DNA from 4 places in the Neobacillus camarae genome. Region 4 is predicted to be linked to each of the others. Evidence: predicted binding sites of a transcription regulator. Region 4 holds the regulator's gene; each other region holds the start of a gene.
The links. The regulator Rex, encoded in region 4, represses fermentation and respiration genes when NADH is low (regulators of the CRP and FNR family bind a similar motif). The targets are predictions, from matches to a motif close to TTGTGAAATATTTCACAA.
Positions count from the first base shown of each region.

Region 1: ACY8D0_RS00260 (L-lactate dehydrogenase) is a predicted target of Rex. The motif match lies at 2,776-2,793, and genes of this name have one in related genera.
Region 2: ACY8D0_RS18035 (TorD/DmsD family molecular chaperone) is a predicted target of Rex. The motif match lies at 2,537-2,554, and genes of this name have one in related genera.
Region 3: ACY8D0_RS13285 (cytochrome c3 family protein) is a predicted target of Rex. The motif match lies at 5,929-5,946, and genes of this name have one in related genera.

Region 1 is NZ_JBUCKX010000001.1:58,254-66,326, forward strand. It holds gene ACY8D0_RS00250 (beta-glucoside-specific PTS transporter subunit IIABC) at 1-1,132, shown strand, start outside; gene ACY8D0_RS00255 (aryl-phospho-beta-d-glucosidase) at 1,229-2,641, shown strand; gene ACY8D0_RS00260 (L-lactate dehydrogenase) at 2,902-3,855, shown strand; gene ACY8D0_RS00265 (IS256 family transposase) at 4,185-5,384, opposite strand; gene ACY8D0_RS00270 (L,D-transpeptidase family protein) at 5,547-6,995, opposite strand; gene ACY8D0_RS00275 (phospholipase D-like domain-containing protein) at 7,829-8,073, opposite strand, start outside.
Region 2 is NZ_JBUCKX010000003.1:569,522-577,594, forward strand. It holds gene ACY8D0_RS18030 (DMSO/selenate family reductase complex A subunit) at 1-1,800, opposite strand, end outside; gene ACY8D0_RS18035 (TorD/DmsD family molecular chaperone) at 1,793-2,464, opposite strand; gene ACY8D0_RS18040 (DUF6509 family protein) at 2,663-2,956, shown strand; gene ku (non-homologous end joining protein Ku) at 2,990-3,892, opposite strand; gene ACY8D0_RS18050 (DNA ligase D) at 4,023-5,867, shown strand; gene dapF (diaminopimelate epimerase) at 5,879-6,862, opposite strand; gene ACY8D0_RS18060 (hypothetical protein) at 6,942-7,724, opposite strand.
Region 3 is NZ_JBUCKX010000002.1:1,195,055-1,203,127, reverse strand. It holds gene ACY8D0_RS13305 (cytochrome c3 family protein) at 1-1,108, opposite strand, end outside; gene ACY8D0_RS13300 (6-bladed beta-propeller) at 1,282-2,247, opposite strand; gene ACY8D0_RS13295 (tetratricopeptide repeat protein) at 2,264-2,968, opposite strand; gene ACY8D0_RS13290 (NapC/NirT family cytochrome c) at 3,100-4,254, opposite strand; gene ACY8D0_RS13285 (cytochrome c3 family protein) at 4,282-5,670, opposite strand; gene secA (preprotein translocase subunit SecA) at 6,224-8,073, shown strand, end outside.
Region 4 is NZ_JBUCKX010000004.1:167,853-175,925, forward strand. It holds gene tsaB (tRNA (adenosine(37)-N6)-threonylcarbamoyltransferase complex dimerization subunit type 1 TsaB) at 1-57, shown strand, start outside; gene rimI (ribosomal protein S18-alanine N-acetyltransferase) at 68-517, shown strand; gene tsaD (tRNA (adenosine(37)-N6)-threonylcarbamoyltransferase complex transferase subunit TsaD) at 517-1,536, shown strand; gene ACY8D0_RS22250 (ABC-F family ATP-binding cassette domain-containing protein) at 2,149-4,068, opposite strand; gene moaC (cyclic pyranopterin monophosphate synthase MoaC) at 4,242-4,748, shown strand; gene ACY8D0_RS22260 (redox-sensing transcriptional repressor Rex) at 4,754-5,419, shown strand; gene ACY8D0_RS22265 (DegV family protein) at 5,535-6,362, opposite strand; gene ACY8D0_RS22270 (DUF4395 domain-containing protein) at 6,526-6,954, shown strand; gene ACY8D0_RS22275 (acyl-CoA dehydrogenase family protein) at 7,318-8,073, shown strand, end outside.

The DNA.
Region 1 (8,073 bases), on a different contig from region 4:
CATCACGTTTTTGATTATCGGGCCGATTGCCACATGGGCAGGGGTCTTGCTGGGACAAGTCACGCTTTGGCTCTATAATTTAAGCCCGATCATTGCCGGTTTATTCGTCGGAGGATTCTGGCAGGTATTCGTTATTTTCGGTCTTCATTGGGGACTCGTTCCAATTGCCATCAATAATATTACGGTTCAAGGAGCAGACCCTATCCTTGCGACAACGCATGCAGCTTCCTTTGCTCAAATTGGTGCCGTCCTGGGAGTTTGGTTAACGACCAAGCAGCAGAAATTAAAATCGCTAAGTATCCCAGCTTTTATTTCCGGAATCTTTGGAGTGACGGAACCGGCCATTTACGGTGTTACATTGCCGCTAAAACGGCCGTTCATTATAAGCTGTATTGGTGCAGCCGTGGGCGGTGCTATTCTCGGTTTTGCTAATAGCAAATATTATATGATTGGCGGGATGGGGATTTTCGGATTCCCAAGCTTTATCGATCCAAAGGCAGGCATTACCTTTGGTTTCTGGGGAGCGATAATCGGCGTCATCGTAGCCTTTATTGTTGGGTTCGTACTTACGTACTTGTTTGGCGGAGTAAAAAAACAGCAGGCTGCCAATGAGACAGGTTCGGAGGTGGCAAAGACTGCTGCCCAGCCGCAACAACAGAAGCAAACAGACGGAAACGAAGTGATTCCAAGCCCGATTACTGGAGAAGTCAAACCATTATCGGAAATCAGTGACGAGGCGTTCTCATCCGGTGCTTTAGGCAGGGGTGTGGCGATTGAACCAACAGAAGGAAAACTGTATTCCCCGGTGTCCGGACTCGTAAGGGTAATGTTCCCAACGGGCCATGCGATTGGAATCAAGTCCGACGATGGGTCGGAAATCCTAATTCATATCGGTATGGATACCGTGCAGCTGGACGGAAAGTTTTTCACCTCGCACATCTCCCAAGACGATCGGGTTGAGAAAGGGCAGCTGCTGATTGAATTTGACATCAACGGAATAAAGGGAGCAGGATATGTGGTCACGACCCCGGTGGTGGTGACCAATTATGAACAATATGCCAATATCGACCCAACCGAGGCCAATAGTGTTCGCCATGGTGACCGTTTATTGGAGTTAACGGCTACTAAATAGTGACAGGCTATAAGGCAAATGGATTAATTTGGTTAGATAAGGGCCGCTGTTTATACGGCTGTCTGGCTTTTCACGACAAAGAATTGAGGTGGAAAAATGGATACACAAACAAGAAAATTTCCCGACGGATTTTTATGGGGCGGAGCAGTAGCGGCCAACCAGTTGGAGGGAGCCTATCAAGAAGATGGAAAAGGACTTTCGACTGCAGACGTTTCTCCAAATGGGATTATGAGCCCGCCTGATTTTTCAATGTCCCAATTTAACCTGTATCAGCAAGGAATTAATTTTTACCATAAATATAAGGAAGATATTGCGTTGTTTGCGGAAATGGGCTTCAAAGCATTCCGGTTTTCGATTGCCTGGTCGCGCATTTTTCCCAATGGGGATGACCAAGAGCCCAATGAAAAGGGACTGCAATTTTATGATGATATGATTGACGAGCTGCGCAAACATCATATTGAGCCAGTAGTGACGATTTCCCACTACGAAATGCCGCTTGGGCTTGTGAAAAATTATGGCGGCTGGAAAAATCGCCAGGTCGTCGATTTTTATGAGCGGTTCGCCCGTACAATTTTTACGAGGTATCGGGATAAAGTGAACTACTGGATGACCTTCAATGAAATCAATGTGCTTCTTCACGCCCCGTTTACCGGGGGCGGGCTGCTGTTTGAAAACGGCCAGAAAAATGAACAAGACGTCTTTCAAGCGGCACATCATCAATTTGTGGCAAGTGCCCTGGCAGTCAAAGCGGCACATGAGATCATTCCAGCATCGCAGGTTGGCTGTATGATTGCCGCCTCGGTCACTTATCCATACAGTTCTAGGCCGGAGGATATGTACGAGGCATTGACGCTCGACCGCAAAACCTTGTTTTTCTCCGATGTCCAGTCACGCGGCTACTATCCGACCTATATGATGAATTATTTTGCCGAAAATAATATCAAAATTGAAATGGCTCCTGGGGATTTGGAGCTGTTGCAGGAATACACAGTCGATTATATCGGATTCAGTTATTATATGTCGTTTGTGGCCAGCACAGCACCGGAGCATGAGGCGCAAAGAACGTCCGGCAATCTGTTCGAAGGGGTAAAAAACCCTTATTTACAGGCTTCAGATTGGGGCTGGCAGATTGACCCAGTCGGCCTGCGAATCGTATGCAATACCCTGTATGACCGCTACCAAAAGCCATTGTTTATTGTGGAAAACGGTCTTGGCGCGGTGGATCAGGTGGAGGAAGATGGGTCCATCCATGACGAATATCGGATTGACTACCTGCGTGAGCATATCAGAGAAATGAAAAATGCCATCGGTGACGGCGTGGAAATCATGGGTTATACCTCATGGGGGCCCATCGATTTGGTCAGCGCCTCAACCGCGGAACTCAAAAAACGCTATGGCTATATCTACGTCGACCTCAACAGTCAAGGGGAAGGTACCAACGAACGCATAAGGAAAAAAAGCTTCTACTGGTACAAAGACGTGATTGCCTCAAATGGCAAAGAGTTTTAAGCCCGCAGCATTTTCATTCTATGACACTTTTCTAAACCTCGGAGAAATCCGAGGTTTTTATTTATCTCGAAGATGGAATGGCGGAGCCGTATTTCGGGAGTAAAAATAAAAAGTTCACCATTTCTTCACAAAATATGTGAAAACATTCACATAATCAGTGCTAAACTAATGTTGTCAACATGATAATAGTGAAAAACAAACTCGTTAGTAATCATCTTAATTCAAATAAACAGGCGCATAATCGAAGGGAGAAAATCATCATGAATATTGGAAAAGTAAATCGCGTTGTGTTAATCGGTACGGGAGCGGTAGGCTGCAGCTATGCTTATTCCATGATCAATCAAGGAGTTGCAGAGGAATTAGTTCTTATTGATTTGAACGAAGCAAAAGCAGAAGGCGAAGTAATGGACCTTAATCATGGTATGCCATTCTCTCCTTCACCTATAAAAGTGTGGAATGGAACATATCAAGATTGTGCAGAAGCTGACCTCATTGTCATTACAGCAGGCTTGGCACAAAAGCCAGGTGAAACTCGTTTGCAGCTAGTGGAGAAGAACACGAGGATATTTAAAGATATCGTCCATAACATTATGGAAAGCGGCTTTGATGGGATATTCCTTGTAGCAACAAACCCGGTCGATATTTTAACATATGTGACTTGGAAGGAATCAGGCCTTCCAAAAGAACGTGTCATCGGGTCCGGAACTGTATTGGATTCTGCCCGCCTTCGTTTCAACCTTGGCCAGTATTTCGACGTTGATACAAGAAATGTCCATGCCTATATTATTGGGGAACACGGTGATACAGAGCTTCCGGTTTGGAGCAGTACCTCCATTGGAGTCGAAAAGCTTGAGGCAGTACTGGCTAAGAAAAACGATCTGAAAAAAGAATGCTTAGACAAAATTTTTGTGAATGTTCGTGATGCGGCCTATCAGATCATTGAAAGAAAAGGTGCAACTTTTTATGGAATTGGTATGTCACTGGTCCGGATTACCAAAGCCATTCTAAATAATGAAAACTGCATTTTGACCGTATCCGCTTATCTTGATGGACAATATGGCCAAAAAGATGTCTTTATCGGTGTTCCGGCTGTTATTAACCGTAGTGGCATTCGTGAAGTAGTGGAAATCGGGCTCAATGAAAAAGAAAGAGAACAATTCAATCATTCCGTGACAGTCCTAAAGCAAACCATGCAACCATTTGAATTGGTATAAGTGAGCAAAAGCATCCTGGCCGAAAAAGAAAGGGCATAGAACGCCATACCTTTTCCGGCCTTTCGTTTGAACGGGTCTGCGGAAAATCTTGTGTAAGTATTATTTGACAATCTTCGCAAGGCAAGAATAAATAGGTATAAAAAAACATCGTTTGTCAAAAATTATATTGGCTTTTACCATAAAACAGGATAGGGCAATGCAGAAGTGCAACCTGAGCGGTTTTATGGATTTTACCCTAAAACGGACGGACTTAGTGCGGTCCGTTTTTTTGTCCGTTTTAGGGAAAACAAAAGCGATAAACTTCAGGGGTTTGGGGACAGAGTCCCCAATTATGATGTTTGGTTCAGAATCTCAAGCTGATTTAAAATCATATCCCAGTTTCGATAACGCATGGTCCATTTTTTCGAAATGTTTTGAGATGCCAAGTAAAGCATTTTTCTTAAGCTATCATCAGTTGGAAAAATAGACTTGGTTTTTGTTACTTTTCTAAATTGACGGTGAAGTCCTTCAATAATATTCGTAGTATATATTATTTTCCTAATTTCCTGCGGATATGCGAAAAAGGTAGCTAAAATATCCCAATTTTCCTCCCATGACCTAACCGCAGAAGGATATTCTTTGCCCCATTTATCCTTAAATTCAATGAGTCTTTCTAAAGCAGACTCTTCGTTAATTGAAGAATATATTTTTTTAAGGTCAGCGACAAACTCTTTTAAATGTTTATAAGAAACATATTTGGTACTTGAACGGATTTGATGAATGATACAACGCTGAATACCGGCAAAAGGATACACAGCTTGGATGGCCTCTTTAAGCCCTGAAAGCCCATCCACACAGAAAAGATTGACCGTTTTGACTCCTCTGGTTTTCAAATCATTCAACACGCCTAACCAAAACTTACTACTCTCGTTTGCCCCAACCCAGATGCCAAGAATTTCTTTATACCCTTCATTATTGATTCCTAGAACAACATATGCTGCTTTCGAAACAATTTGATGATTATCTCGAATTTTATAATGAATGGCATCCATGAAAATAAAAGGATAATAGGCTTCAAGTGCTCGATTTTGCCACTCGTTCACTTGTGGCATAATTTTCTCACTGATTTTACTAACTAACTCGGAGGAAATCTCAATATTATAGAGATCTTTGACCTGTTCCTGGATATCTCTTGTGGACATGCCATGAGCGTATAGTGACAGTATTTTATCTTCCATTCCGTCGGTATTCCTTTGATATTTGTCCAAGATTTGTGGCTCGTACGAGCCCTTTCTGTCCCGAGGAACATTTACTTCCACTTCGCCAAATTGTGTTTTTAATTTCCTTTTGGTTGATCCGTTTCTGTAATTGTTAGGTTCATTACCACGACGTTGGTGTTTTTCGTATCCTAGCTGCTCTTCAATTTCACATTGGAGCACTTCCTCTAGGATATCTGCAAACATTTCTTTAATGGTATCCATGATTTGATTGGTGCTTGTGAACTTCTGTTCCTTTATGATTTCTTTGATCAATTCCTTTGGAATTTTCATGTCGAAAAATCCTCCTTAGCAAGTATTATTTATCCTAATTCTTGCCAAGGAGGATTGATAACAAACTTATTTACACAGCTTTTTCCGCACTGTCTTTTGAACAATAATTTAAAACATAAAAAAACAGGAAATCACAAACAATTTCCTGTTTTTTTATGAGTATTAATAGATGACAACCGGCTCATAGGTGCTGATATTTTCGTACACGGTTTTCATCACGCTTGGCGGTGTGTTGACGCAGCCATGCGATCCGTCATTGAGATAGGCGGTGCTTGACCAGTTAGATCTCCAGCTGGCATCATGGAACCCTTGCCCATCATTCGTGAACGGAGCCCAATAATTCACATCTACTTTATAACTCGGTTTTCCTCCGAGTTCTCGACCCGTCAGTGTCGCTGGTGTTTTTTTATAGAGGATATACCAAACTCCTGGTGATGTATCATTACCGGTGCTGTGTTTGCCGGTCACGACACTGGAGGTGACGACTAATTGTCCATTCTTGTATATCCAAATTTTCTGTTCGGAGAGGGAGACTTCCGCATAGGTATCGCCGATGCCGCCATTTGTGGTCGTATCGTATCCGTAGCCTTCACCTTTCCAGCCGTGTCCGGTAATATTCGCAGCCGTAAGTGATTTTTCCCCGTTTTCGAACGCTTGTTGAAGTAGCGCTGTTTCTTTTTTAGCATCCAATGCCCAGCCATAGCCTTGTGCTTTGACGGAAATCACAGAACCGGTATGGGTTTTAAAGCTTAAATTTTTATTTAACGTGGATTGGGTGCCATTGATTTCATCTATTTTTTTCTTTATGTCAGCCGGATCGACCGTTAATTTTAAGTCTTTTGAGACAGTGGCACTTTTAATTAAGTCACTGGCTTTTAACGAATAGGCTTTATCTTGTACCTTATATTCCACTGTTAGCCCGAGGAGATCCTGCAGCTTTTTCTGTTCGTTTTTGACGATTTCACTGTCTTCTTTGAGGGGTTCTATGTATACAGGCTTTAAATGGATTTCACTGGTGTATTCCTGCTTTTCATAGTCTTTTAGCAGACTGTTGACATCGTACTGTTCGCCTTTCACGCTAGGAGAGACGACAATTTTTCCTTGGTCCAAATAGGCCATTGCATCTTGGGGCGCTGTCAAACTCTGGTTCATGGCAGTCAGCTTTTCTTCGACTTCTTTCTTCAAGGTTTGACTGCGATACTCATCCAGATTGCTTGGCATGATGGAATAATTTTTTTCTTTTGAAGAAGGGAAGAATGTCCATTGGCTTTTTAATAATTTCTTAACGTTTGGCAGGTCTTTCTCCGTGATGGTCATTTTCATATCTTGGCCATCGATAATTTGTTGGCCGCCGACATAGACCACGTTTTTTAGCACCGTTGATTTTAACGTTTTCAATGCCTCATCTGCCGTCATCCCGCCGACGTTTGTACCGTTTATCGTGATTTTGGAATTAAAGTGTGTTGCCTGATAATAGCTGAATCCCCCGATAATAAGTGCAATAAGAACAATGAAAATGGTGGTAATAGGCACCCATTTGACTGGACGCTTGGTTGAATGTGCCTGTTGCCTACTTAATTCCTCCATTGAATGATTTGCTACTGTTTCCATCTTGTTACCCTACCCCCGATTATCTGGATTACCAGCTTAATGCGTCTTTCGACATTCTTCGTTTTGCTTTGAATAGAACTAACTAACATTTTACCTTTTTATTAAAGTTAACACTACTATTCTACTAAATTTTATCGGGCAAAACTTAACTTTGTATTAATTCGATAAAAAATAGGAGGATAGACACAAAATTAGACGAAAAATGACCTGAGTAGGTTTCAAAAATTGGAAATTTATCCACCATTTTTTTATCAGCCAAAAAGATGATGACTGAGGGAACCCATCCATCTAAGCCTATTGTACCTCTCACCTAAATATATTTTCTAGAAATTTCCTTTAATAAAGGCTTCCGCAGCGTGTCTTATTTTTTATAAAACTGTCACATTTTTACGAAGAATAGCCTAACTGTTTTCCGCTTAAATCTTTGTATATATTTGAAAAGTATTTTTCTAAAAAAGGGAATGGTGGAAGAGTGCGATGTATTGGGGTGACCAAGAGGTACTTGGAGGGATGTAGAGCTTATTCTGGTGACAGTGACACCAACTTACACCAAGGGAAATGGTGACTTATCCCAATTTTTGTAGAATAACTATAAAGTTTGTAGAATGACACTTAAATTTGTAGGATTCCCGCTTGGTTTTGTAGAATAAATAAGCATAACAATACTCTGACTGTTCGCTATAACATAAATTCAAATACACCAATAAAAAAGCTGACATTCTAAATTAGAAAGTCAACTTTTATGTTTGAAACTGGGGCATTGTTATAGAAAAGTTCCACCTCATCTTCAATCTGCCCACTTTTATGAAACGCTGCTCCTTAGTCTTGTTTGCTTATAATAAATGCTGGAATAAACCCGTTATATAGGATAATCCTTTTATACTGAATGATTTAATCCAGCTTACTTTACCTGGTTTTAAGTTGGGGTCTTCTATATACGATTGATCCTTCGCTACCTTTAAGCTCTTTTTTACATATTGGTTCATTTCCTTTTCGAGATTTTCAGTGAACGCCACGCTATCAATGACGACCATGGATTCAGTATTTAAAAAGGCCGACCTGGAATCCATATTAAAGG
Region 2 (8,073 bases), on a different contig from region 4:
ATAATTAGGAAATTTAGGATCTATTTCCTTTCTTGTCCGCGCGATACTTTCCTTTACAATATCAAGTGTTGTTTTCCCTTCTGTAAATTGCTCTTTCAACCCAAGTTTTTCCGCCACTGCGGCAAATACATCATATTCATCGCGGCATTCATATAACGGTTCGATAACTTTATTTCCTAAAATAACATAGTCGCCTCCGCCCCAAGGAAAGCCAATGTCATGCCGTTCAAAAAAGGTGGTCCCTGGCAATAAGATATCGGCATACTTAGCACTTGGAGTCATAAAAATGTCGCTGGCCAAGATGAATTCCACTTTGGATTCATCCTCGAGAAGCTTGGTTGTTTTATTGATATCAGCATGCTGGTTAATCAGGGCGTTCCCTGCCAAATTCACGATAAGCTTAATATCGGAGTTTAATCGGTCCACACCCTGCAGCCCGTCAGCTGCTGTCATTTCCGTCCCTTTTTCAACAGCCTTTGTCCAAAGGAAGCATGGAATCGAAGCTTTCACAGGGTTTTCATATGTCAACGGTTGAATCATTTTGGTGCGGCTCCAGCTGCCTGTTCCTGCTGCCCAGGTGCCGAGTTTGCCGACATTTCCAGTCAAACAGGCAAGCTGTGCACCGCCGCGCGTATATTGCTCACCATAAGCCTGGCGCTGTGCCGCCCAGCCTTGAATCAAAGCACCTGGCTTGGTGGTGGCATATTCCCTGGCAAGCTGTCTGATTTTATTTGCTGGCACCCTGCAGATTTTTTCAGCCCATTCCGGTGTTTTCGGTATGCCATCTTGTTCCCCTAACAAATAACTTTTCACACACTCGGTTTCCGGAACCCCTTCCGGCATATGGTCCTTATCAAAGCCAATGCAGTATTTGTCAAGGAATGCTTGGTCATGCAAATGTTCTGTGACGATTACGTAGGCCATCGCATCCATAAGCGCTGTATCGGTAGTTGGAAGGATGGGAATCCATTCATCGGCAAAAGCGATTGCTGTGTCAGAGTAGCGTGGATCAATGACGACTATTTTTGCTCCATTTTTCTTTGCCTGCATTAAATACTCCCGATATGGAGTAGAAAATATCATCTCTGATGGGTTTTGACCCCACAAAATAATGTATTTGGAATGCAGCAGCGAATCAAAGCTGCTTCCTGTCATGTTGGTGCCATATGTATATGGTGTGGCAGCTTCAGCGGCACCTGCGCTGTAGTCAAGCCGGTAATTGAGAAATCCTCCTGTGAGCGATAATAACTTTCTGGCTGAATTTCGCCCCCCATGGAGACCGCTGCTTTGGCCTGTTGCATAGTTTACATACCTGGATTCAGGGCCATAGGTATCGCCGATTCGCTTCATTTCCTTTGCGATTGTTTCAATGGCTTCATCCCAGGAGATTCGCTCAAATTTCCCTTCTCCTCGCTTGCCGACCCGCTTCATTGGGTATTTTAATCGGTCATGATCATAGAGCATCTTTCGGTAGTTTCTGCCTCTGACGCATGCTCTTAGGGGTGGAGCAGCCCTGTCACCGGCTTTTTGGGTGTCCGTGCTTATCCTAACGACCTTCCCATCCTTTACATGAGCCTTAATGATACATCTGCCGCCGCAATTTGTGATGCTGCACGTTGACACAATTTCTTCTGTTCCTTTTGCCCTTACAGGTTTTGTGTCTTGTCTCCGGTCAACAAGCATTTTGGTGCCCACTCCACCGGCAATGACCGGAATACCGATGGCGCCTGACCATTTTAAAAACGTCCTGCGCTGCATTTTATTGGTTAAAAATTTTTGGAACGGATTCTTGTCAGACATGTCTTAATGCCTCCATGGTTTCAGTAAGTGTTTCCAGATCAAACCGGCAAAAATCTTCCAGGAGCATGGCTGCTCCTAAATATAATTGGCTGGTTGTGTTTTTGATAATTCTTTCACAAAATAAAGGTATCCAAATCAATAGATGGTCATTAAGAAAATCAATCTGTGTTGCCACGAATGGTTCTAGTGCTTCCAGGTTGGTTTGTTGCAAACATTGTTCTGATAGAAAAATCATAAATTCCAGTTCCAGCAATAGAGAATCATCTGGTTCCCGGTTTTCGCTTACATTTTGGAGACCATATTGGTGATAAAACTCCCTAATTTGATACATGCACTCCTCAAAAAGTAAATGATCCTTGTTGCGGTAATAGGATTCCCATGGGGGTGCGGCCATTAGGCCAGGTCCTAAGAACAATCGGTGATATTCTTCATTCTCTTGATGTATTTGATCTTCTGATAAACAATAAAAAAATTGCCCTAACAATCCTCCCCCTGCTTCATGAATTTCCTCCAGTTCATGAAATGGAATGTCTTTACCTAAATCACAGAAAAATAGATTTGCCTTTGGTTCCATAAATAAAAGATAAAGCAGCTGGTAAAAGTTTCTTCTTGATTGCAAAAAGGGCTGCAATTCAGATTCCAATACCTCTCCAATAACAGTCATATGTATCCCTCTAATACTCTCGTCTTTAGTTCAACATAATCTTATCGTATCGCATCAATCCGGTGTAATAACATGTTCAACATTTCACATATTATTCAAATCTCTTGTGACAAAATTGCAATAATTTGAAGAGTAGTCTGCAATTTTTTATTTACAGCAGAAAGATGTGTATAATAAGTACGATAAAAATAGCAAAGGATGATTTACTTGAACATTATCGGGCATACAGTTGAAAAACTGGTAGATCCATTTGGGCTGCTTTCAGGGGACCGCTATGAATTCTTCTTGGAACTTGAGGTTGATGAAGAAGACGAACTTTTTTCCGAAAAAGGAGTTGGCTTAAGAGTTCTTTTTGTCGTTGATGGGGAAGAGATGAAAATTTCCAATTATCACTTCTACGAACACGCGACAGAAGAGGTACTTGATTTTGAACTCGAGGAAGACGAGGAACAACTTGTTTTTGATTATTGCAAGAACCATTTGGAAGAATAGAAAGCAGGGGGGTCCCCCCTGCTCTTCTTACTCTTATGCTTCTTTTTTGACAATTGCCGGTGCTTTTTTCCTTGGAGCGGCTTTTGCCGGTTTTGCAGCGACTTTGGGACGTTCCACACCCGCAACTGCCTTGGGCCGTTCCTTACCTCCCGTTGCGTTACCCGGTTTTGTCCGGTCAATCGATGCCTGGAGAGCTGCCATTAAATCGGTCACATTCGATGGCGTATCTTTTGCAGCAGTTGTAACAAACTCTTGTCCTTGGCGTTTGGTCTCAATTAGTTCCAATAAGGCTGTCCGATATTCATCGGTATACTTTTCAGGTTCAAATTCTGATGTCAATTGGTCAATCAACAGGATGGCCGTATCCAGTTCCTTTTCGGTCACTTTATCGTCGGCAGGTACATTTGGCACATCGCTTGCTTTTCTCACTTCATCAGGATAATGAATCGTCTCCATCACTAACGTGTTTTCATACACCCGAATGACCGCAAGCTGTTCTTTGGACCTGATTATTATTTTGGCCAGCCCGACTTTTTGGGAATCCTGAAGTGCTTTGCGCAGTAACGAATAGGCCTTGCTCCCTCCCTCATTTGGGGACATATAATAGCTTCGGTCAAAATAAATGGGATCAATTTCCTCTATTTTAACGAAATCAATGATTTCAACCGCTTTGTCCTCGTTTTCCTTACGAAGTTTTTCTAAATCTTCCTCGTCCAACACTACAAATTTGCCTTTTGTATACTCATATGCCTTTACAATGTCCTCTGGCTTGACTTCTTCTTCACAAACGGTACAAACCTTTTCATATTTTATTGGGGCATGGCATTTATTGTGCAACGTTCGAAGCTTGATATCTTTATCTTCTGTGGCAGTATGGAGCTTAATTGGAATATTAACCAGACCAAAGCTGATACTGCCCTTCCACATTGTATGCATGATTCATATCTCCCATCTTTTTGTTTTATTTTGTGCCCGGCGCATCGAGGCATTCCTATAAACAGCTGGAAAATGGATGATTGTTAAGTAATGAGCCAAAATAAGACTAAAACAGAAAGGGAACATTCCGATGAAACCTATGCTGCCAACCCTTACGTTTGACCCCCCAATCAAACCCGGATGGATTTATGAGGTTAAATATGATGGATTTCGGGCGTTATTGGGATGGGATGAAAATCGAATGGAATTAATGAGCCGAAATGAAAGATCGCTGCTGGGACAATTTCCCGAAATAAGCGATTATTTATTGAAGTTGGAAGATAAACTCAAACCGTTTTTACCATTGCAGTTCGATAGCGAACTGGTACTGCTCGAAAACCCTTATAAAGCAAACTTTTCGAGCCTGCAAATTCGCGGCCGCTTAAAATCGAATATAAGAATCCAAGAACTGGCAAGGCAAACCCCTTGCCGGTTAATGGTTTTTGATGTCCTAATGCTAAAAGGAAAACCGCTGCACTTTCTTCCTTTTCACAAGCGTAAAAAAATGCTTATGGATTTTTTCCAATCCATGGGTCTTGAAGAAACTGCTGACCCGATCAGCAGTCAGCTGTTGCAGCCTGTTATTGCGTATGACAACTTTGACGATCTTTGGGAAAAAGTGGTTCTCTATGACGGAGAAGGAATTGTGGCCAAAAATAATAGCAGTACATGGGAGGAAGGAAAACGTTCAACTAGTTGGTTGAAGTATAAAAATTGGAAGTATGTCAATTGCTTTGTCACGATGTTCGATAAAACTAACGGTTATTTTTATGTCGGGGTCTATCAAGACCAAAAACCAGTCAATATCGGGCAGGTTCTTTTTGGGTTCAAACCTGATGAAAAGCAGGCACTTGGCCAAATCGTCAAGCATAATAAAATAAATGAAGATCAACAATTTATTTATGTCGAACCGGCCATTTGTCTGGAAGTGAAGTATCTTGAACTGTTCGAAAACCAGCTTCGCGAACCACACTTCCATCGTTTCCGTTTTGACCTGCAGCCTCTAGACTGCACGTATGATCATTTTATGTTTCAGCAGAAGAATTTGCCTGATGAATTGGAAATTACCCATCCAGATAAACCTCTTTGGGAAAATCACGCCATCCGAAAAGCGGATTATATTTTATATTTGAGGGAAGTATCGCCATATATGCTGCCTTTTTTAAAAGATCGGCCATTGACGGTCATCCGCTTTCCTCATGGCATGTTCGGGGAACCTTTCTATCAAAAAAACTGTCCCGACTATGCCCCGGAATTTGTCCAGACATATCAGACGGAAGATATCAACTATATACTATGCAATAATCTCAAGACACTGGTTTGGCTGGGAAATCAATTGGCCATTGAGTTTCATGTTCCGTTTCATACCATTTACAGCCAAGGTGCGAGCGAAATTGTTTTTGATTTGGATCCCCCGTCGATTGATGCCTTTCCATTGGCTGTTAAGGCCGCACTGCTGATTAAAGAAGTGCTCGATCAGCTGAATTTAATCGGCTTTATCAAGACTTCCGGAAATAAAGGATTGCAAATCTACCTCCCGCTTCCGGAAGGGCAATTTACTTATGATGATACAAGGCTATTTACCAGTTTTATCGCTGAATATCTAATTTCTAAGGATCCTGATTCTTTTACGATTGAAAGAATGAAAAGAAACCGGGGTAACCGGCTGTACGTCGATTATGTACAGCATGGTGAAGGAAAGACGATTGTAGCCCCATACTCGATGCGCGGAAATGAACATGCAGGAGTTGCCACCCCGTTATATTGGGAGGAAGTGGACGCAAAGCTGGTACCAAAGAACTTTTCATTAAATACAGCCTTGAAGAGAATCAAGCAGCAGGGCGACCCATTTAAAGATTATTTTAATACCAAGGAGATTCAGCCTTTTGCCCCTGTCTTGGAAATTTTAAAAAATCAAGCGAAGAAAAAAGGATAAGGTACCGTTCCTTATCCTTTTAAATTCTCTTTTAAATATTGCTGCACTTCTGTTTGCAGTTTTTCATAGGATATTTGCTCAGCAAAATTAGTTTTTGATGCAATCGTAAAGGTGCCTTTTTCAAAATCCACATCCACACTGGCATCGTATAAGTATGTGGCATTGCCGATTAAATCAATGTGGTACACATCGTCCTGTGAGTGAACGATACAATTGACTTTGCCGCCATTGTTATAGACTTCAATCGCCGACTCAAACTGATTCAGCCCCTGAAGGCAAGTAACAAGGGAAGAAGCCGACATCGCGGTTCCGCAGGCATTCGTGAAGCCAACGCCCCGTTCAAATGTCCTGACATATATTTCACCAGACTGAAGCACCTTCACAAAGCTTACATTCACCCCGTCCGGAAATAAATGATTAGGCCCGTTCACTTTTTCGCTCAGGCGTCTTTGTGTGTCACTTTTTAGAGTATCCGCATCCACTAGTGCAATCAGGTGCGGATTGGGTACAGCCACCGCAGTAAATCTCAATTCCTGTGACAGTTCATGGACCGGTTCATTCATCAAAACAGGTTGTGGCAAATTTAAAGGTAAAGCTTCTAGTTCGAACAACACCGGGGATATTTCCACCTGATAGGTTTGGATATTCGGGTAAAGCTCCTGATACCTGCTCACTTTTAAGTCAGCTTTCATGGTTTCAACCACTGCATGGTCAAGCCCTTTCCATTCACAAATATAGCGGGCAGCCAACCGCAGTCCGTTTCCGCACATTGAGGCTTCCGATCCGTCCGCATTAAATACACGCATTTTTCCGTCTGCCCGTCCACTGTTCATAATAAATAAAACTCCATCCGCCCCCAAGGAAGTTTCCCGGTTACAGATTAGTTTTGCGAGTTCCGCCCTTTCTGTTTCCGTAAATGTATAGCCAGTTGTGATTTCATCTACTAAAAAGAAATCATTTCCTGATCCATGTCCCTTAATGATGTCAAGTTTCACCCTAAAAACCTCCGAACCGTATTTTAAATAGTCTAGTTAATGATACCAAACAAACAGGCTTTGGGAAACAAATTTAGCCCTATCTTTCGACAAAATACTCTTGAATTAAAAAAGCCATTCCCAGCAGCTTTTCAGACTCAGATAAATCGCCACTTAAGGAAAGGACCGGCGTATTCGGTTCCGGAAACAACGGACTCCATTCCAATGGCATCCATCCCCGTCTCAACCTGGCAACTTCCCGATTGTTTTCATTTAACACTTGTTCATCCATAAACATGGTTGAACCTTCCACAGAACCAATCACTTTACGATCTTGGTCCACCAGCTGCCCCCTTACCTTTTTCCGTAATTTTTTTTTCTTAAAGGAACCACGGAAAACCATATTCCTGTCATAGACTTTAATATCGCCAGCCTGAAGTTGAAACAAACCAATGGATTCTTCCTGGTTGTTGAAAAGTGCATAGGTTTTCGGTGTCCTCCATTTCATGAACCTCTTTAGCTGAATTTTCTTTATTGAACCGGCTAATACCCCGTCAGGGAAATACAGCTGCAGTTTAGGGTACTGGCAATTTTGATATAAAACCAAAAGCTGCTGTGCCTCAAATAAAGAGCGTTCCGTTTCTTCCGGGATCATGTTTTTTTTGATATTCCTGACAATTCGTATCGACTGCCTTATGCGAAAAAGATAGATATGAAAACAGAATATGCTATAAAAGAGAAATGGGATCGCAAGCTTCATAATATCCGGTTCGTTAAAAAAAGCGAAATTGCCTCCTACTATTAATAGGGAGGGAAATAACGCCGCGATACTATCATTCAGACTTATTTTGGCTGCATCCCTATAAAAGTCGTTTATTTTCATCTGGAAATCTCCTTATCAATTCCTCTTATATTACTCTATTAACTTTTAGTTTAAAAAATGATAGAAGTTTACTTAAAATAATGGCTCTGTTTAAACTGGCTGTTGATTTTCACTCCAGCACTCAGCAAACCCGGAGGCGTGCCGGGATCCTCCTCGAAGCTAGAAGCACCAGGGGGGTCTTCCCCTCCCCTACTTTCGCAGGACACAGAAAACACTACCTCGAATCCGCCCACGCACGAAGAAAAAGCGAAAATGTTTTTGAGGAGACGAGCTTATCCGCTCCAATCAATAGAGTGAAAAAGTATCAACATTATCTTAAAAAAAGCCAAAAAAAAAGAAGAGTCTCCTC
Region 3 (8,073 bases), on a different contig from region 4:
AGTTCCAAAGTGAGCCTGTTCCGTCCACTGGATCACCAGTTTGTGCTGGCATATAAGCTCCGTTCCAGTTTCTAAGTGATTCTTTAGCATTTGGGTCTGTTGAAGGAGTTCCAACAAGACCTTCGCTGTGGCTAGATGTATGACAAGTGTAACAAACAGCCATGTTCGTGTACTTCTTGAGAGAAGAACCTTTTTCACTGATGTCTTTCATGTAAGCTGTAGCGGTTGCTTCTGACCAGCCATATTTGCCGCCTTCAGCAACTGGCTTCGTGTAATCTGCAATTGTATTACCTGCTACGTCTTTCAACAGGGTAATGTCAGTACCGTGCGCATAGTGACAGGCTGCACAGCTTCTACCTTGTGATGAGCTGTTGGTAGTATGCGAGTAGTGGCCAAGAGCTGTTTGTTTTCCACTAGCTGTATCGTAAGTATCATGACATGTCGAACAGAAATTAGCATAAGTTACTTTGTCAGCATCTGCCTTTGGACCTTTTGATATTGTAATCTTTAATCCAGAATTAGTAGAGCTGCTGTTGATTGCAGTAAAAGCTGGATCTTCTGTTAAATCAAGTTTGATAGGTGTTGTTGAATAAGTAACACCAGCAACAGTATTATTCAATAAACGGTCGTTAGTAGAACCATGTGGATTGTGGCAGCTGGAGCATTGCAATTCATCTGTCGATTTATTGTCTAATGCACCAGGAGCTGAACCAATTTCCACTGTACCAACGTTGTGCATAGAAGCACTTTCATGTGTAGTATTGAAAGTACCTGCACCAGAACCTTGTCCTAATACGTTATAGAAGCCTAAAGTACCGTCGTGGCATGTTAAGCACAAATCAGACTCAGTTTCCTCGAACTTCAATAAGTTTGCACCGTCGGCAGTGTGAGTGCTATGGCAGTTGGCACAAGAGTTAGTGTTGTTCTGGAAATTGCCGTGTGTTTTGTGTTGGTTAACATCGCCATTGTTGTCAATTGTGCCAACATGAATGTCTGGAGCTGGATTGCTTGGCGTTGGAGTGAACTCCTCTGCTGAAGCAAAGGCAGCAAACATGCTTATCAAGATAAGCGTAATCAATGCTGAAAAGCCCAATTTTACCTTGCTCATTTTCTAAAACCTCCCAAAATAACTCTCTTTTTCTCTCTAAAAATTTTTAAGCCTATAAAAACCCTTTTCCCTATTTCCAAGCATCACCACCTTTATGGTAACTATATTGTTGCCACCAAAAAACATTACAGGGAGGGTTTCGAATGTTTTTTTGGTGTTCCAATACTGCTAGATTAATAGAAAACTGAGATTCTTTGGTTGATTGTGTCCGTTACATAAATAACATTCCGCTCATCAATGTAAAGTCCGTTTGGCAGATACAGCTGACCATTTTCAGTACCCATTCCGCCTAATACTTCTAATTCATTTCCATCTTTATCATAGGCATACACATTGTGGGATAAATTGCTGACCACGTACACATTTCCATCGGAATCAACACCAACACCGCGTGGATTTACGAATATCGCTGAACCTTTTCCATCTTTTGAACCATTAATGACTTTAAGAAACTTTCCATCCTTGTCAAAGACTTGGACTCGGTTATTTCCTGAATCCGAGACATAAATTTTATTTTCTTTATCGACTGCTACAGCATTTGGTGCGATGAACTTTCCATCCTCCTGTCCGGCGCCGCCAATTTCCATTAGCTTCTTGCCTTCCATACTTAACACGTATAATTTGTTTGCCTTAATGTCTGTGACATATAATTTGTCATCATAAATGCGCAAACCGCCAGGGGACTGAATGACTTTATCCTGGTCCGGGAAATTTTTGATAAATTCGCCTTTTGTATTGAATATTGAAATTTTTCCGTTATATAAATCCGCTACATAAATGTTCTCATCACTATCGCCGGCAATTCCATATGGAAATTGGAATTCTCCATCCTTTGTTCCCGCTTTGCCAAATTTGGAAACATTATTTCCAGACTGATCAAACACCTGTACTTGATTGTTTTTCGTATCGGTGACATAAATGTATTCGCCAATTTTTGTTACATCCATCGGTTTATTTAATGGATTTTCAAAACTGCCGTAGAATGATTGTCTAAACTCAGGCTCTCCACTAGTTGGATTCGCCGCCGCCACCAAAGGTTTAAGAGCTGGTCCCAGATCTAAAAGGGTGATTACTGAGAATAGGGCTGCTGAAAGTACAACCATGGCACTCATCCATATATATGTTGTTGTCTTTTTCAATTCTTGTCATCTCCTTTTATTTGCTGTCCTTATCTTTCCCAGCAAGTCTGGTAAGTGCCTCCGAAGCTGGTTTATAAAGCGGGTCATAGCTTAGGGCCTTTTTGTATAATTCCTCTGCGTCCTTTACATTCCCCTGGTCTTCAGCCACTCTGCCCATTTCAAAAATGATATCGTTATTGGCAGGCATCAGCTTATCCGCTTCTTGAAGAGACGCTAATGCTTCTTTATACTTTTTCAGCTTTCGGTAAACCATTCCTTCTAATAAATGACCCTTGTAATCTCTTGGGGCCAGCTCTGTCACCTTATTGGATTGCTTAAGGGCGTCATCATAGCGTTCTTGATCATTGTACACGAGCCCCAGATTGAAGTAGGCGGCGACATTTTCCTTATCCAAATCAATTGCTGTCTGTAATTGCTTGACAGCTTCTTCATCATTAGCTGTTAAATGGTAGGAATAACCTAAATTTATCCGATGTTCCGGTTTATTAGGTTCCTTGCTGACTAATGCCTCATAATAGGAAACCTGCTGCTCTAATCTGCTTTCGTTCTCATTGGACCAGAAAAATTTATCAGTAATAAAGTAACCGCCAATTAAACTAATAATTAAGCTTGCAAGAATCAGTGAAATCCCTTGGAATTTCGTAAACCGATCATTTTTTTTCTTCGTTCGTGTTTCTTTTGTTTCAGGCTCTTCTATAATAGGGAGTTCATGGGCCTCCATAAGAATCCTCCTCATGTTCTATCTTTTTTCCTGTTGAAATCTCGAAGCCATTCGTGAATGCTGATACCTACAAAAGCTCCAACACGGAATATTCAAATAATCTACAAAGCCCAAGTGAACTTGGGCCAGTTTTATTTGTGACAGTTACTGCAAGTTTTTTTCACATGGCAGGTATAACAGCTTTCCTGCGGCTTTGTTACGTTACCAACTGAAATAGGATGATTTTCCCGCCATTTATTCAGGTGCTTCTTCTGGTGACATGTAGAACAATTTACCGCGTTGTTGCCGGCTGTTCCCGTTTTATTATTTTCATGGCAGGTGAAACATTTCTCCTGATTTTTGCTAGCCTCTGATCCATGACTGCTAAAGAAGTTATCTGTATGGCTGGCCGGGCGCGTTTTATGGCATTCCAGACAGAAAGTATTTTCTTTTGCATAGGTACTTGCATTCTTGTCAGTGCCTTTATTCTCTGTGCTTAAGTATTTCGATAAAACAGATGCTTCTTCATATCCTTCTAACTCAGACGTTGACATATACTTGTGACAAGAATTACAATCCTTTAATTCATCCTTAGCCTGTAGTCCATGTGTTTTTGTCTTGAAGTCCGCATCTTTATGGCTCTTTGGCAGCATGCCCGTTGTATGACAGGCACTGCATTCCGTTGTGATTTGTCTGTTTTCATGACATTCCATACAAGTATCCATCGTCGGTCGGGTGTATTCCACTTCAGACATGACTGTTTTTCCAAGTGAAGCATCCCATTTGGCATAGTCGGTCTTGAAAGTCATGTTCCTGTCGGCTACTTTTCCATGGGCGACACCGCTATGGCACTGGGTACATTTAATATTCTTGTCCTTGTGCTCCGTATGGGAAATAATAATATCCCCGGATGCAGTCACATTTCGATTTGACATATTGTGGCATTTTTCACATGCGCTGTCAGGTATTTCGTTTGCCATTCGGATAATGGCGGCCGAGAGTTCCTCTTCATTCCGGAGCTTTTTGATGACCCCTGTTGCTTGATCCTTAGCTATCTCCTTGAGCCCGGGATCTGTATGGCAATTTGTACAATCAACTTCGCTATGAGTGGATGCTTTCCACGTATAAACTTCGGGTTTCATCTCATGACACGATGCGCAAAATCCCGAACTGGTGGTTGCTTTTAGCCCTATTTCGCCGATGGCAAAAAAGACGACCAAAAACATCACAGTGAACGTTGCGATTTTATAGAATTTATAGCGAAATTTGGGAGGGGACGGCTGATTGCTCCTATGTTCTTCATCCATAAATGCGACCCTCCTGTTTACGGTTTATTAGTTTTTGGCATCATCTTTAAAGCCAGTCCTATGACAATATTGGCAATATACATCTGTTGGGGCCTTTTCAGTCGTTGAACCATCTGCCGGCTTTTCGCGGTCGTGACAGACGAAACATTCAGCCTTTTGTTCCGCTGTTTGGGCATTTGCAGCATGTGCTGTCAACCATTGATTGCTTTCAGAGTGTCCTGCCGGCCGGTTTGCGTGGCATGCACTGCAAAACTGGTTCGTTCTTGTCGCATCTTTCACGACAGTCAAATTTGGCGTATATTTGCTAGTTTCCGTTCCTTGCCCGCTCAATTTGATAATTGAATCAAGGTCCTCACTGGAAACCTCTCTAATCCACTTGGAATCCTGGTGGCACTTAACACATTGATCCAATTGTTGAATAGCTGTGGTCCCGTGATTTCCATTCCAGCCTTCGACTTTATGGCTATCAGGAACTTTTATTTGTTTGTGACATGTTTCACATGCCATGGAAAGCTTCACGTCTTTTTGCTGTTTTCCGATGGCTTGGAGAATAATGTCCTGAGTCTTCTCATCATGGACAGCAGCATTGGCCGTTTCAGTATTTGCTGTTTCTTCCTTTGCAGATTCTGTTGTTTTCTTGGCGTTTACCTCTTCGGTTTTCTCCGTCTCTTCTTCTGGGTTCTTCGGAACAAGATAAGAGACATCTTTCCACGGCTTTTCACCGTTGTTGACTTTATCATGACAATCGATACAGGTTCCCATATTCGGGGCTGTGTATGCTTTTTCTAGGACTAAGTCCCCGTTTGCATCATCCGAAAACTTATCACGGTCTTTCTCCGTGTTTAATTCGCGTGATGCGATTTTTCCATGGGCGACCCCTGAGTGGCAGGAAATACAAGGCACGCCTTCCTCGATATGTCCTTTGTGATTTACTTTCAAGTCCCCCGAAGCGGTCACCAACCGGTTTTCCGAGTGACATTGTAAACAGTTTTCATCCGAAACTGCTTCATCCACGGTTTGCACAATTTGTTCCGGGACTCCCGTTACATGGTAGTACACTTCTTTTAAACTTTTCACTTTATGTACCATCATGGTTACAGCACCTGGTTTAATATGACACTGGACACATGTTACGTTGCTATGTGAGCTGGCAACATATGTTGAGTGTTCCGGCGCCATTTCGTGACAGGAGGAACAGAATGTCGGAGAGTTGGTAAAGGCGATGACTCCATATCCTCCGCCCCCAATCACAATCAGCGCGATTATGGATGCAAACATCATTTTCCAGCGAGTAACTGGATCCTTCCAGTCTATATTTTTGACCCAATGCCAAAGTCGGCGGAAGATTCCCTTTTTTTTCTCTTCTCTAGTTTCGGGATCGGTCTCTTTGTTTTTCTTTTTCCCCCAAAAGGCCACTTTCCTCACCCTTCCCATATGTATTTGGATATCAATTTATTTTCCAGATTAACCTCTCTAAAGGTAGTATCTATCATTCTAGGAGTATATTCCAATGTACAATTTGTGAATATTTCCTAATAAAAAGAAGCACTCCATTTTCGCCCAAAAGCAACATGCAAATATTGATATATAAGCATTCTATTAACATTATTAATACAGTGCAAATATGTATACATTTGTTATATTTATACATAAAACCATGTTTGTTATTCATTTTTGTAAATTTTTTTAAAAAACCGACACCAAATTCAGCCACCTGCCATATTTGTCGAAAAACCGAACATTTATGGCAGGGAGATACTTAGTATGATTAAGATAATTTCCTTAGTACAGGATTTCATAGGGTTTCCGAGTCCTGTTTAAAATCAGCACAAATTGACAAATTCTGCAGTGGCGCTAACAGGTTGTCACTCTATCGCTGAAAATGGTAAGATGGAGAAAGGATTATCTAGCAAAATCAATAGTATTTAGTGGCTTTTTAGTAAAGACAAAAAGGAGCGTTCATCGTAATATGGGGATTTTAAATAAAGTCTTTGACCTGAACAAACGTGAGCTAAAACGATTAGACAAGCTCGCCAACCAAATTGAAGCACTTGCTTCCGAAACCGAGAGACTTACGGACGAACAGCTTCGCGAAAAAACGGAAGAATTTAAGGCCCGCTATCAAAAAGGCGAATCACTCGATGATCTGCTTGTTGAAGCGTTTGCTGTAGTCCGGGAAGGTGCCCGCCGCGTCCTTGGCCTTTATCCATATCATGTACAGCTCATGGGTGGTATTTCTCTCCACGAGGGTAACATTTCCGAAATGAAGACCGGTGAAGGTAAAACTTTAACGGCTACCATGCCGGTATACCTCAATGCTCTATCGGGCAAAGGTGTCCACGTGGTAACCGTCAACGAATACTTGGCTAGCCGTGACGCCACCGAAATGGGTGAACTGTATCAGTTTTTAGGATTAACCGTCGGCCTAAACTTAAACAGCATGGATAAAGATGAAAAGCAGGCAGCCTATGCAGCTGATATCACATATGGAACGAATAACGAGCTTGGCTTCGACTATCTGAGAGATAATATGGTCCTGTACAAGGAACAAAAAGTTCAGCGCCCGCTTTTCTATGCCGTCATCGACGAAGTCGACTCCATTTTGATTGACGAAGCGCGGACTCCATTAATCATTTCAGGACAAGCTCAAAAATCAGCTGTCCTTTATATGCAGGCAAACGCTTTTGTCCGCACCTTAACGAGGGACGTGGATTACACCTATGATGAAAAAATTAAAGCCGTCATGCTGACCGAAGAAGGAATCAGCAAAGCGGAAAAAGCGTTCGGCATCGAAAACCTGTTTGATATTTCGCACGTCACTTTAAACCATCATATCAACCAAGCCCTTAAAGCCAACGTAACCATGCACTTGGATGTTGATTATGTTGTGCAGGACGGGGAAGTCGTCATTGTTGACCAATTCACCGGCCGTTTGATGAAGGGGCGCCGGTACAGCGAAGGCCTGCATCAGGCGATTGAGGCAAAAGAAGGCGTGGAAATTCAAAACGAAAGCATGACCATGGCCACCATCACGTTCCAGAACTACTTCCGTATGTATGAAAAATTGGCTGGTATGACCGGTACCGCCAAAACGGAAGAAGAAGAATTCCGTAACATCTATAATATGAATGTTATCGTCATCCCAACCAACCGCCCGATTGTCCGTGATGACCGTCCGGACTTAATTTACGCCTCCATCGACGGCAAGTTCAAAGCGGTAGTAGAGGACATTGCCCAACGATATATGACCGGTCAGCCGGTACTGGTTGGTACAGTAGCGATTGAAACGTCTGAATTGATTTCGAAAATGCTCTTGAAAAAAGGCGTCCGCCACAATGTTTTGAATGCGAAAAATCATGCCCGTGAGGCGGAAATTATCCTGGAAGCAGGCCAGAGAGGTGCTGTTACCATTGCCACCAACATGGCCGGCCGTGGTACGGACATTAAGCTTGGCGAAGGCGTCAAAGAACTGGGCGGCCTGGCCGTAATCGGTACCGAGCGTCACGAGAGCCGCCGGATTGACAATCAGCTCCGCGGACGTTCCGGACGTCAAGGGGACCCTGGGATTACTCAGTTCTACTTGTCGATGGAAGACGAACTGATGCGCCGCTTCGGTTCAGACAACATGAAGACTATGATGCAAAGACTTGGCATGGATGATTCACAGGCCATCCAAAGCAAGATGGTGACCCGTGCCGTGGAATCGGCGCAAAAACGGGTAGAGGGCAATAACTTCGACGCCCGTAAACAGCTTCTCCAATATGACGATGTACTTCGCCAGCAACGGGAAATCATTTACAAGCAGCGCGATGAAGTAAT
Region 4 (8,073 bases):
CTGGCAGAAGCGGAGGCAAAGTGGCTGGAAAAGCAGGGGAAAATCGTAAAAGGATAGGAACAGAGATATGGAAGACACATTTCGTTTTCGTTATATGAGGGAAGAGGATATTGACCAAGTTTTAGAGATTGAACATGCGTCGTTTACGATGCCGTGGAGCCGGGAAGCTTTTTATAATGAACTGAACAACAATAAATTTGCTGTCTACATCGTTCTAGAACACGGCGATAAACTGGTCGGCTACTGCGGCGTATGGATTGTCCTCGATGAGGCGCATATTACGAATGTTGCCATTCTGCCAGAATACCGGGGCAGAAAGCTTGGGGATGCGTTGATGCGCCAATTGATGGCAACGGCGAGGGAAATGGGGGCCAGAAGCATGACCCTCGAGGTACGGGTCACGAATTATGTGGCACAGTCCCTTTATCGGAAAATGGGATTTCAAAATGGCGGAATTCGAAAAAATTATTATTCGGATACTCAGGAAGACGCCTTGGTAATGTGGGTGAATTTATAATGAAGGATCAATTAATATTAGGAATTGAAACAAGCTGTGACGAAACGGCTGTCGCAATTATCAAAAATGGACGGGAAATTGCTGCCAATGTGGTAGCTTCGCAAATCGAAAGCCACAAGCGGTTCGGTGGAGTCGTTCCGGAGATTGCTTCCCGCCATCATGTTGAGCAAATCACCATTGTCATGGATGAAGCGCTGCATCAGGCCAATCTAACAATGGCAGATATTGATGCCATAGCTGTAACGGAAGGCCCTGGCCTGGTGGGAGCCCTGTTAATCGGGGTAAATGCCGCCAAAGCTCTTGCCTTTGCCAATCAAAAGCCGCTTGTTCCTGTGCATCATATTGCAGGGCATATTTATGCGAACCGGCTGGTGACAGAATTTCAATTTCCGTTGATGGCATTAGTGGTTTCCGGAGGGCATACGGAGCTGGTTTACATGAAAGAGCATGTCCATTTTGAGGTGATTGGCGAGACGCGTGATGATGCGGCAGGCGAAGCCTATGACAAGGTGGCGAGAACGTTAAGTATGCCGTATCCTGGCGGCCCGCACATTGACCGATTGGCTCATGAAGGCAGTCCGACAATTGATTTGCCGCGCGCTTGGCTGGAAGAGGGCTCGTATGATTTCAGCTTCAGCGGTTTGAAGTCGGCTGTGATTAATACAGTCCACAATGCCGAACAACGAGGGGAAACGATTGCTCCTGGGGAATTGGCGGCCAGCTTCCAAGCGAGCGTCGTGGAGGTTTTGGTTACCAAAGCAAAGCGGGCTGTTGATCAATATGGAGTCAAACAATTATTGGTGGCCGGCGGCGTGGCAGCCAACAAGGGATTAAGGGAAGCACTGGAACAAACCTTTACCAAAGGTTCTGACGTGGAATTGGTGATTCCCCCTTTATCGTTATGCACCGACAATGCGGCTATGATTGCTGCAGCGGGCAGTGTCATGTATGAAAAAGGAATTCGAGCTGAACTGAACTTGAATGCAAACCCAGGGCTGGATATTGAAAAATTTAATTAAGTCCCTTCCAATCGGAAGGGTTTTTTTATTGTAGCCCCTGACTTCTGCGGGCGTACAGGGCCTGAAGAGCCCCAGTTAACACCTTTAGCGCCGAGGTGAGCCTGCAGGTTCGCTGAGCGACTGAGGCGGAAATCAAATTTAAAGGAGCATTATTGTAAAAAAATATTCTGGCTAAAACAATGCATTTTAATTAACCGTTTGTTTAATTTTAACTCTAGTTAACCAAACGTTTGATTAATATTAATTAAACATTTGATTAACTTTGGAAAACCTTAGAATCCTTCAGGGTTTTTGGAATAAATCAAACGTTTGTTTATGTTTAATTAAACGTTTGATTAAATTATCCCCCTTTTTTAAACAAACGTTTGTTTAAAAGATCATTGTGGATAAAATTCAGGAATATAAATGGTTACGGTTGTGGATAAGTGCTGAATTATGTTGATAATGTGGATATTTTTGATATAATCTGTGGATAATGTGGAAAAGTCGGTGGATTACTGTAGTAAAGCCATCCTTTGTGTGAATAAGCTTGTGGAAAAAGCAAACCTTCTATATCTCTATAATTTTATTTGAAAATATAAAAAAACCGGACAAATAGCCCGGTTGATCCACTTATTCCGCCAATTCAGCCCATTCTTCCATGTATTGATCCAGGTTGGCTTTGGCATGTTCATTCTTGCTATTAATTTCTAATACTCTTTCATGGTCCTGAAACACTTCAGGGTCGCATAATTGCTGTTCATAGTCTTGAATTTCTTCTTCTAATTGCTCAATCTTTTGTTCGATTTCCTCTAGTCTTCGCTTTCGTTGGCGTTCTAGCTTCTTGGTTTCTTTATCCTGTTGATAACTCGTTTTATCAGCCTGGTCATTGGCAACGGCCTTTTGCAAGGAAGCTTGGGCCTCCAATGCAGCGAGCTCTTCCTGTTCCAGCTTTTTATCCAAATAGTAATCATAATCGCCAAGATATTCGGTACCGCCCGTTGGACTAAGCTCTAATACCTTAGTGGCAATCCGATTGATAAAATACCGGTCATGGGAAACAAATAAAATGGTTCCTGGATACTCAACCAAGGCGTTCTCGAGAATTTCCTTACTGTCGAGGTCCAAATGGTTGGTAGGCTCGTCCAAGATTAACAGATTGGCTTTTTCCATCATCAGCTTGGCGAGGGCCAGCCGGGCTTTTTCACCGCCGCTTAATGAGGTGACGGTTTTTAAAACATCATCACCGGAAAACAGGAAGTTACCCAAAACGGTACGGATTTCTTTTTCCGGCTTGAGCGGATATTCATCCCACAACTCGTTTAAAACACGTTTATTGGAAGTTAAGTTCGCCTGCTCCTGATCATAATAACCAATGGAAAGATTGGTCCCATATTGGACAGTCCCTGCGAGGGGCTGCAGCCTTTTAATGATGGTTTTCAACAGGGTCGATTTGCCAATCCCGTTTGGTCCGACAAGGGCAATGCTGTCCCCGCGAAATACACGGAAGGAAATTCCCTCTGACACTTTTTCCCCATGATAACCGACCGCAAGGGAGTCCACCGTTAACACGTCATTTCCGCTCTGTTTTTCAATATCAAAGGAGAAGTTGGCCGACTTTTCATCGCCTGCCGGACGATCCATGACATCTATTTTCTCCAGTTTCTTGCGTCGGCTTTGGGCCCGTTTGGTGGTCGAAGCCCGTGCCAGGTTTCTTTGGATAAAGTCCTGAAGGGCGGCAATTTCTTGTTGCTGCTTTTCGTACAACTTCATGTCCCGTTCGTAATTGGCAGCCTTCTGATCCAGATAGGCGCTATAGTTGCCGGTAAACTTTTGCATTTGCCGGCGCGACAGTTCATAAACTTGGGTCACGACCTTATCTAAAAAGTACCGGTCATGGGAAACGATTAAAATGGCTCCGTCATATCCCTGTAAATATTGCTCAAGCCAGGAGAGCGTTTCGATATCCAGATGGTTGGTAGGCTCGTCCAATATTAAAATATCAGGTTTAGTTAAAAGCAGTTTGCCCAAGGCCAACCGGGTCTTTTGGCCGCCGCTCAGGCTGGAGATGATGAGCGACTGGTCATGAAAATTTAGTCCGTGAAGCACGGAACGGATATCGGCCTCAAATTGATAGCCGCCCTGCTCCTTGAAACTCACTTGGAGCAGATCGTACTCTTTAAGGATCCGTTCGTATTTTCCCTGATTGTTGAAAATATCAGGATCGGCCATTTGTTCTTCCAGTCTTCTTAACGACTTTTCCATGGTAAGCAGGTCCTCGAATACAGTCAGCATTTCCTCCCAAATCGACAGGTTCGATTCCAAACCCGTATTTTGTGCTAAATAGCCGATGGAAACATCTTTCGGTTTGATGATTTCCCCGCCGTCATGCGATAGATGGCCGGCAATGATTTTCAGCAATGTCGATTTCCCGGCACCGTTGCGTCCAACAAGGGCAACACGGTCACGGGTTTGTAATTCGAGCTTTATATTCGATAAAATAAGTTCAGCGCCATAATATTTTTCCAGTTGGTTCACTTGTAATAAAATCATATTTTTTCACCTCAATTACCTATAAATAGTGTACCTTATTCCGAAAAGGTCGGCAATAAACGGCGGGTTTTCGGGAATGTGTTTCTTTTGGAAAAAAAAATAAGCGATTTCGTGCAAAGTTTCACAGACAGAATCGTGAAAATATAGTATTATTCCTTTGGGAGGCTTTTTAAATGGCTGAATTTACTCATTTTAATGAAGAAGGCAGGGCAAAGATGGTGGACGTTAGTGATAAGCCGGAAACAGCTCGTACCGCGCTTGCCAACTCCAGCATTACTGTCAGCAAAGAGATTTACCAAAAAGTGACCAATAATGAAATGAAGAAAGGCGATGTCTTGGCAGTTGCCCAGGTAGCAGCTATCATGGCCGCCAAAAAAACATGGGACATTATCCCGATGTGTCACCCGATTCCTCTGACCGGAGTGAATGTTAACTTCTCATGGGAGCAACAGGATGCGGATCAGTATAAATTATCGATACAAACCGAAGTAAAGACCAAAGGAAGCACTGGCGTCGAGATGGAAGCGCTAACAGCTGCGTCGGCCTGTGCTTTAACCGTATATGATATGTGCAAGGCCGTCGATAAAGGGATGGTTATCGGTCCAACCTATTTAGTAAAGAAAACCGGAGGAAAAAACGGAGACTTTATTAGAGAAGAGATAAATCAATTAGAGAGGTGAGGAGTATGGCGAACGAGACAGCAAAAATACCACAGGCAACAGCAAAACGGCTGCCCTTATATTATCGATTTATCCAAAATTTGCATGCCTCCGGAAAACAGAGGGTGTCTTCGGCAGAACTAAGTGAAGCCGTAAAAGTGGACTCAGCAACTATCCGCCGGGATTTCTCCTATTTTGGAGCTTTAGGGAAGAAAGGGTACGGGTATAATGTCAATTATCTCCTGACTTTCTTTCGTAAAACCCTCGATCAGGACGAATTGACCAAGGTTGCCCTAGTTGGGGTCGGTAATCTGGGAACGGCGTTTTTGCATTACAATTTTATGAAAAACAATAATACGAAAATTCAATGTGCATTTGATGTGGATCCGAATAAAATCGGGACTTCCATAGGGGATGTTCCCGTTCACTCCATGGATGATTTGGAAAAATACTTAGTGGAGGAAGATATCCCTGTTATCATATTAACCGTTCCTGCTCCGGTTGCTCAACTAATTACAGACCGGCTGGTGAAAACCAATGTGAAGGGGATATTAAATTTCACACCGGCGCGGTTGAATGTGCCGCCGTCAATCCGGGTTCATCATATCGATTTAGCGGTCGAACTGCAGTCATTGGTTTATTTTTTAAAGCATTATCCAAATGCGAATGAGACAGAGGCAGAGGAAGAATAGGAAAAACAGGCCTTTTTTCGGAAAAGGTCTGTTTTTTTTTTGAAGGCATTGCTCAATATGGCTGTTGATTTCCACTTCAATCAACAGAGTAAAAAAAATCAGTGAACAAAGCATTTTAGAAAGAAATAATCATGCCGCCCTTACCGGCATATGTTCCCATCGTGGCCCCCATGTAGTTCACAATGACTTCTTTTGGATGGAATCTCTCGATAAGCTCTTGCTTAATCGCTTCGGCTTCTTCTGTGTTTCCGGTATGGGTAATCCCGAATACGGTATGGGAGAAATCGCTGCTTTGCTCTTGGATGAGCTCCATCGTCCGGTTGTGAAACCGTTTCTTGCCTCTAACCTTCTCTTTGATTTCCACTTTTCCACCCTCGACTCTTTCTAAAATCACTTTGATATTCAGAATCTTGGCTAACGAGCCTTGGAATTTGCTGAGGCGGCCGCCCTTAACGATATTTTCCAACGTATCTAAAAGGACCAGGATGGTCATTTTTTCACGATAATCGGTAAGCTCCTTCAGGATTTCGTCCATTGTCCGTCCTTGACGGGCGAGTTCCGCGGCGCGGATAAGTTGCAATCCATGTCCTAGCGATCCGGCAAGAGTATCAAACACCGTGACGTTCGCATCTGACAGGTCTTTGCCAAGCGAGGCGGATTGATAGGTACCGCTCAGGCCGGATGAGATGGTCAGGCAAAGCAGCTGGTCATCACTGTTGAATCGGCTAAAGGTTTCAGCAAACAAGGCTGGTGAAGGCTGAGAAGTTTTTGGCAGCTCATTGGAGTTGAACATTTTTGTAAAAAACTCATCCGGTGTCAGGTCGACCCCTTCCGAATAGGTTTCGTTGTTGATCATGATGGTCAACGGGACCACAGTGATATTGTATTTTTCGATTAAATGTTTCGGCAAATCAGCCGAGCTATCGGTGATAATTTTGATCATAGAGACCCCGTCCTTAACTTTGTATCTTTTATTTAAGTATAACAGTTAGTAGGATTGTATGTATTTTTTAAAATTTGAGCGATAAGTTTTTCTATACAAAATAGGGGGAAATGATTAAAATATATATAAACCTATAAAACAAATAAGAAAGGTCGGGATTAAAATGGCAGAAGCAGTTCGTTCAATCCCACGTCCGCTTGTGAAAACCAATCAGTGGGTGATTGTGATTAGTGTTCTCTTAACCTGGGTGACTGGTTATGAGTGGATTTTGTTGATCCCATTTACTGCAGGAATACTTGGTCTTTTATTCGGATTTAATCCGGTTATGCAAATAGCAAAGCTTTTTTTGAAGAAGGATCCCAAATCCTATATTCCGGAGGACTGGGAGCAGCAGCAGTTTAACCAAAAGATTGCCGTGTCTTGTCTCGGGATAGGATTTCTCAGTTTTGTGCTGGGCTGGACTACACTCGGTTATGTGTTTTCAGCGCTGGTGATGATTGCTGCATTTGTCGCTATCCTGGGATTTTGCATCGGCTGTTTTATTCACTACCAATGGAGACAATACCAGTATCGCAGAACCCAGCAACAATAGAGAGAATTTAGGAAGAGAGCTGTTTTTATGCAGCTCCTTTTTTAATGGCGAGCTGATCAGTCCTAATTATGTCATGAGGACAGGAAATAAAGAAATAAACAGGATGTTGTCCTCATGGAGCCGTCATGAGGACAGAAAAGGCAGTAATGAACGTAGTTTTGTCCTCATAAAGCCATCATGAGGACAAGAATCACGGAAATCAGCAAGTTTTGTCTTCATGAACCGCCCAGAACCTTACTATAAAGAAAATTCCCCATCCTGTTAAACCCCATCTTCATTCCTCACATTGACGTCTACCCTTTTCCCAGCTTAAAATAAAACTGAATATTTGTAAAATTTCCCAATAAGAAGGAGTGACATTCAATGAACATCGCTTCCCAGGACGCTGCCACAAGAGGAGCCAATTCTTATAGCTTTGATGAATTCCTCGAAAAGCGTGCCAGCCTTGACTGGTACCGGGACGAGCCATTCTTACAGAAAGCCGTCAAAAAATTCGCCGCATCCCAGTACGAAGATATCCATAAAACCCTGCAAACTTTCTCCCCAACTGTATCAACCAAATGGAATCAATTGGCCGAACGAATTGCCCGCCCTGAAGTCCGTCCCTACATGCTTCACTACGACGCGTTTAACCACCGGATTGATCGAATCGTCCGGCCGATGGAAACCCTTCAACTCGAACAAGGAATATTTGGAGAAGGCCTGTTTTCAAGCAAAAGGCATCCTTGGGAAAGCTTTGTCAAAAGAATGTTAATTCATCAGCTTGGAGAAGCGGGCGTGACCTGTCCGCTAACCTGCACCCATGGCTTAGTCGCCCTATTAGAGCAGTTTCCAAATGATGAAATCCCCGAGCTTCAAGAAATCCTCCAACATACAAAAGAAGGCATCAACGGGGAGTTTGCAATCGGTGCTCAGTTTATGACGGAAATCCAGGGCGGGTCCGATTTGCCGGCCAATGTATTGGAGGCGGTGCCAGAAGGAAGCCATTATCGGCTATATGGCAATAAATTCTTCTGCTCAGCTGCCCATGCTGATTATTCCGTGGTCACCGCCAAAATAGCCGGCACCACTAAGGTCTCCACCTTTATCGTTCCGTCCTGGCTTCCAGGCGATAAAGAA